DNA from 2 places in the Actinoplanes sp. NPDC049316 genome. Region 1 is predicted to be linked to the other one. Evidence: riboswitches for the same ligand, from Rfam matches in the RefSeq annotation. Region 1 holds a riboswitch; the other holds the start of a gene.
The links. Region 1 has a riboswitch for S-adenosylhomocysteine ahead of ahcY (adenosylhomocysteinase). Riboswitches for the same ligand answer to the same signal wherever they lie in the genome.

Region 2: another riboswitch for S-adenosylhomocysteine. It lies ahead of metH (methionine synthase); the one in region 1 lies ahead of ahcY (adenosylhomocysteinase).

Annotation. Positions count from the first base shown of each region.
Region 1 covers NZ_JBFAQM010000041.1:48,137-51,335, forward strand. The annotation lists gene AB0K03_RS37690 (alpha/beta hydrolase) at 1-324, shown strand, start outside; gene ahcY (adenosylhomocysteinase) at 344-1,804, opposite strand; S-adenosyl-L-homocysteine riboswitch at 1,822-1,902, opposite strand; gene AB0K03_RS37700 (phytanoyl-CoA dioxygenase family protein) at 1,964-2,407, opposite strand; gene AB0K03_RS37705 (LacI family DNA-binding transcriptional regulator) at 2,481-3,199, shown strand, end outside.
Region 2 covers NZ_JBFAQM010000003.1:450,774-453,972, reverse strand. The annotation lists gene metH (methionine synthase) at 1-1,601, opposite strand, end outside; S-adenosyl-L-homocysteine riboswitch at 1,600-1,679, opposite strand; gene AB0K03_RS07350 (alpha/beta hydrolase) at 1,770-2,714, shown strand; gene AB0K03_RS07345 (MHYT domain-containing protein) at 2,835-3,199, shown strand, end outside.

The DNA of each region.
Region 1 (3,199 bases):
CCGAACGATCCGGTGACCAGGGAGCTGCTGACCCGGCTGATCGGGCGGTATCTCGGCGGCGCGCCGGGCGACCGGGCCCCGCAGTCCCCGCTGTACGGCGACCTGGCCGAGCTGCCGCCGCTGGTGATGGTGGTCGGCGGGGCGGAGGCGCTGCGGGACGACACCCTGCGCTTCGCGGAGAAGGCGTCCACCGCCGGTACGAAGGTCGAGGTCGACGTCTACGAGCAGATGCCGCACGTCTTCCAGACCGCGATCCTGGAGCCGGGCAACGCGCTGGGGCGCAGCCTCCTCGACAGGATCGCCCGGTGGGGCCGCGCCGGATGACGCGGCCCCCGGGAGTGGCTCAGTAGCGGTAGTGGTCGGGCTTGTACGGCCCCTCGACCGCCACGCCCAGGTACTCCGCCTGCTTCTTGGTGAGCTCGGTGAGCCGGACGCCGAGCGCGTCCAGGTGCAGCCGGGCGACCTTCTCGTCGAGGTGCTTCGGCAGGACGTAGACCTGCTTCTCGTACTCGTCCGGCTTGGTCCAGAGCTCGATCTGGGCCATCACCTGGTTGGTGAACGAGTTCGACATCACGAAGCTCGGGTGACCGGTGGCGTTGCCCAGGTTCATGAGCCGGCCCTCGGAGAGCACGAGGATCGCGTGCCCGTCCGGGAAGCGCCACTCGTGCACCTGCGGCTTGACCTCGACCTTCTCGATACCCGGCACCTTGGCGAGGCCGGCCATGTCGATCTCGTCGTCGAAGTGGCCGACGTTGCCGACGATCGCGTTGTGCTTCATCGCGGCCATGTGCTCGACCGTGATGATGTCGGTGCCGCCGGTCGTGGTGATGAAGATGTCGGCCTCGGAGACCACGTCCTCGATCCGGACGACCTGCATGCCGTCCATGGCCGCCTGCAGCGCGCAGATCGGGTCGACCTCGGTCACCACGACGCGGGCGCCCTGGCCGCGCAGCGTCTCGGCGGAGCCCTTGCCGACGTCGCCGTAGCCGCAGACCACGGCCAGCTTGCCGCCGAGCATCACGTCGGTGGCCCGGTTGAGGCCGTCGACCAGCGAGTGGCGGATGCCGTACTTGTTGTCGAACTTGCTCTTGGTGACCGAGTCGTTGACGTTGATCGCCGGGAACAGCAGCTCGCCGGTCTTGGCGAACTTGTAGAGCCGCGCCACGCCGGTGGTGGTCTCCTCGGTGACACCCTTGATCTCAGCGGCGATCTTGGTGAACCGCTGCGGGTCGGACGCCAGGCTGCGGCGCAGCGTGTCGAGGATGACCGTGTACTCGTGGCTGTCCTCGGCGGTGGTCGCGGGGACCGCGCCGGCCAGCTCGAACTCCCGGCCCTTGTGCACGAGCAGGGTGGCGTCGCCGCCGTCGTCGAGGATCATGTTCGGGCCGAGGCCGTCGCCGAAGTCGAACAGCTGCTCGGTGCACCACCAGTACTCCTCCAGCGTCTCGCCCTTCCAGGCGAAGACCGGCGTGCCGGAGGGGGCCTCGACCGTGCCCTCGGGGCCGACGACGATGGCCGCGGCGGCCTCGTCCTGGGTCGAGAAGATGTTGCAGGAGACCCAGCGGACCTGCGCGCCGAGCGCGACCAGGGTCTCGATCAGCACGGCCGTCTGGATGGTCATGTGCAGCGAGCCGGCGATGCGGGCGCCGCGCAGCGGCTGGGCCTCGCGGTACTCCTCGCGGATCGACATGAGGCCGGGCATCTCGTGCTCGGCGAGGCGCATCTGGTGCCGGCCGAACGGGGCCAGCGAGAGGTCGGCCACGGCGAAGTCGATGCCGTTGAGCTGCTGGAGCTGTGGTGACATGGAGAAGGGCACCCCCTCTTCAGGAGGCGCCCTTTCGACAGTGGCCCACGGGCCGAGCGTGGCGGACCGGCAGGTCCGTCGCAGCGCCTCTCGGCCAGGGGCAGCGCCGCTGGAGGGCGCCCGTCCACCATAGCGCCGTCGCTTCAAGATCGGGAATCGTCAGCCGCCGACGTGCCGCCGTTCGCGCTGGTCGTGCAGGGCCTTCTCGAACTGTGACGTGTCCCACTGCTCGGCCAGCGCCTGATGCATCAATTCGGCCTGTGTCTGCGGAGCCAGGCCGCCGATGGGCTGGTCACGGTCCAGGTCGGTGGGGAGGTTGGCCATGCGCTTGACGTCCGTGCTGCGGTTCGTACCCGCGCCGTGGAACACCGCCGGGTTGAAGAACGCGGCGTCGCCCTTCGTGAGCGGCAGCTGCACGTGGTTGCCCTCGGCCAGTTCGGCCGCCGCGGCCCGCCGGTCGGCCGCCAGGATCGTCCGGTCGTAGATCAGCACGTTGTGGTCGACGGCGGCGGCGAGCGGGTAGCCGGCCGCGTCCGTCGTCTGCTCCACCAGGACCCGCAGGTCCGCGAGGCGGCAGCCGGCCGCCGGCAACCAGGTCGTCATCTCGTCAGGCTAGGGGCTGAAACGCCATCAAAGACCCTTGAAACAACCTCAAAAACCCCTCATCGTGTACGGCGTGAAGCACCCGTACCGGATCCGCGAGATCGCCGCCCAGTCCGGCCTCAGCCCGGCCACTGTGGACCGGGTGCTGCACCGGCGCGGCGGGGTGCGCGAGAGCACCGTCCGGGAGGTCGAGCAGGCGATCGCTGATCTCGACCGGCAGCGGTCGCAGCTGCGCCTCGGCGGCCGCACGTTCATGATCGACGTGATCGTGCAGGCGCCGTCGCGGTTCTCGACCGGTGTCCGTGCCGCGCTCGAGGCCGAACTGCCCGGGCTGCGACCCGCCGTGATCCGGTCACGGTTCCACTTCCTCGACAGCGCGGGGGTGGGCGATCTGCTGGCGATGCTGGACAAGGTGGGGCGTACCAAGTCGCACGGGGTGATCCTCAAGGCGCCGGACGTGCCGGAGATCGTCGCCTCCGTCGCCCGCCTGGCGCGGCAGGGGACTCCCGTGGTGACGCTGGTGACGGACCTGCCGACCAGCGCGCGGGCCGCGTACGTCGGCATCGACAACCGGGCCGCGGGCGCCACCGCCGCGTACCTCATGCAGGAATGGCTGGCGGAGCGCTCCGGGGACGTGCTCGTGGTCCGCGGGCACGGCTCGTTCCGCGGCGAGGACGAGCGGGAGATGGGCTTCCGCGCGGAGATGCGCGCCCGGGCCGCGGGCCGGCGGCTGCTGGAGGTCGTCGACGAGGAGGACCGCGCCGACGCCGTCCACATCGGAATCCGCGAGGT
Region 2 (3,199 bases), on a different contig from region 1:
GTGGCCACGGCGAGGACGTTGGGGTCGAAGATGATGTCCTCGGGCGCGAAGCCGGCCTGCTGCACGAGCAGGTCGTACGCGCGGCCGCAGATCTCGACCTTGCGCTCGGTGGTGTCGGCCTGGCCCTGCTCGTCGAAGGCCATGACGACCACGCCGGCGCCGTACCCGAGGATCCGGCGTGCCTGTTCGAGGAACGGGCCCTCGCCCTCCTTGAGGCTGATCGAGTTGACCACGCCCTTGCCCTGCACGCACTTGAGGCCGGCCTCGAGCACGCTCCACTTGGAGCTGTCGATCATGACCGGGATCCGGGCGACCTCGGGCTCGGTGGCGATGAGGTTGAGGAACGTGGTCATCGCCCGCTCGCTGTCGAGCAGATCGGCGTCCATGTTGACGTCGAGCAGGTTGGCGCCGCCGCGGACCTGCTCGAGGGCGACGTCCACCGCGGCCTGGTAGTCGTCGGCCTCGATGAGCCGGCGGAACTTCGCCGAGCCGGTGACGTTGGTGCGCTCGCCGATCATGACGAACCCGGTGTCGGGACCGATCTCGAACGGCTCGAGCCCGCTGAACCGGGTGGCCGCGGGCGCCGCAGGCAGCTGCCGGGGCCGGGCGCCACGGACCGCGTCGGCGATGGCGGCGATGTGCGGCGGGGTGGTGCCGCAGCAGCCGCCGACGATGTTGACCAGGCCGTCGGCGGCGAACTCGGAGAGCAACCGCCCGGTCTGCTCCGGCGTCTCGTCGTAGCCGCCGAAGGCGTTCGGCAGGCCGGCGTTCGGGTGGGCGGCGACATAGACGTTCGCCAGGTGGGCGAGATCGGCCACGTGCGGGCGCGCCTCGGCGGCGCCCAGCGCGCAGTTGACGCCGACGACCAGCGGCTGCGCGCGCTCGATGGACCGCCAGAACGCCTCGACGGTCTGCCCGGACAGGGTGCGCCCGGACAGGTCGACGATGGTGACCGAGATCCAGAGCGGCAGCTGCGGCGCGACCTCGCGGGCGGCGGCGATCGCGGCCTTCGCGTTGAGCGTGTCGAAGATCGTCTCGATGAGCAGCAGGTCGACGCCGCCCTCGGCCAGCGCGGAGATCTGCTCCGCGTACGCCGCCTTGACCGTGTCGAAGGAGACCGCGCGGTAGGCCGGGTCCTCGACGCGGGGCGACAGCGACAGGGTCACGTTGAGCGGCCCGACCGACCCGGCGACGAACCGGCCCCCGGCCTCGTCGGCGGCCTGCCGGGCCAGCTGCGCGCCGCGGACGTTCATCTCGCGCACCAGGTGCTGCAGCCCGTAGTCGGCCTGCGCGATGCTGGTCGCGGTGAACGTGTTGGTGGTGGTGATGTCGGCGCCCGCGGCCAGGTACTGCCGGTGCACGTCGAGGATGACGTCGGGCCGTGTGATGTTGAGCAGGTCCGGGTCGCCGGTGACGTCCTGCGGGTGATCCTCGGCGATCAGATCGCCCCGGTAGTCGGCCGGGGTCAGCTGGGCGCCCTGGAGCATGGTGCCCCAGGCCCCGTCGAGCACGAGCACCCGTTCGGCCAGGAGCTTGCGCAGCTCACCGGCAACATCGCTACTGTGGGTTACTACTGACACAGCGACCACCTCCGCGGACATCTCGGAGGCGCCCTTGGTCGGTGTAATTCCGGTCCGAGCGTGGCGGGGTGGACCCCCGTTGCAGCGCCCCTCGGCCTGGCGCACAAGAGTACCCGAAGACGGTCGTATCGACCTCGAGGGCGGGTGCTGTCCCGAAGGGTGGTCGCCGGCCGACGCTACGGTGCCGGAATGGTTGAGGAACGCCCATTGATGGTCTTCGTCCACGGCTGGCCCGAGCGCGGTCTGGTCTGGCGGCGCCAGGTCGAGCACTTCACCGCCGCCGGCTGGGAGTGCGTCGCGCCCGACATGCGCGGGTACGGCGCCGCGAAGATCCCCGCCGAGCCGTCCGCGTACGCCCTGGAAGAGGTCGTCGGCGACCTGCTGGAGCTGCACGACTCGCTGGGGGGCCGCCCGGCGGTGTGGGTGGGGCACGACTGGGGCAGCCCGGTGGTGTGGTCCATGGCCGCCCATCACCCGCAGCGCTGCCGCGCCGTCGCGAGCCTCTGCGTGCCGTACCTGCCGCAGGGGTTCGCCCTGGAGACGCTGCTGCCGCTGGTCGACCGTGACCTCTACCCCGAGGACCGCTTCCCGTACGGCCAGTGGGACTACTACCGGTTCTACGCCGAGCGCTTCGAGCAGGCCGTCGCTGACTTCGAGGCGGACGTGGCCGCGACCGTGTCCCTGCTGTTCCGCCGCAGCCGCCCGGAGGTGGTCGGCACGCGGGCGCGCAGTGCGGGCGTACGCACCAACGGCGGCTGGTTCGGCGACGCGCACCGGGCTCCGGCGCTGCCCCGGGACACCTCGATGCTCGACGACGAGGACTTCGCGACGGTGGTCGCCGGGCTGGCGGAGCACGGGTTCCGCGGCCCCTGCTCGTGGTACCTCAACGACGAGACGAACCTCGCGTACGCCGCCCGCGCCGCCGACCGGCTGACCATGCCCGTGCTGTTCGTGCACGCCGCCTGGGACACGATCTGCGAGACCCGCCACAGCCGGCTCGCCGAGCCGATGCGCGCCGCCTGCACGAATCTGACCGAGGTCACGGTCGAGGCCGGTCACGAGGTGATGCTGGAGCGGCCGGCCGAGGTCAACGCTGCGCTGCGTGACTGGCTCGCTACGGCCAAGATCGGCTGACCGGGCCGGACCGGTTCCCCCGTACGGCCGGTTTCCGCGTCGGTCCCCCTTGCGTCCCCTGCACCGCGGCGAACCCCGCGTCAGGATGCATCGGGGACTCTGACCTGGGGGGACAACGACATGGAGATCCATCATTTCGAGCATGGATGGGTCACGCCGGCGGTGAGCTACGCGCTGTCGGTGCTCGGCTCGCTGCTCGGGCTCGTCTGCGCCGTACGGCTGCGCTCGGCGCGCACCGGCGGCGGCCGGGCGTGGTGGCTCACGCTGTCCGCGATCGCCATCGGCGGCACCGGCATCTGGACGATGCACTTCGTGGCGATGCTGGGCTTCGGCGTCGTCGGCACGCCCATCCGCTACGACGTCGCGCTCACCGCGGCCAGCGCGATCCTGGCGATCGCCGCGGTCGGCGCCGGCATGATGATCGTCTTCGGCGGCGAGCGGGCGCGGGCCGCCCGCATCGTCGCCGGCGGCCTGCTGGCCGGCCT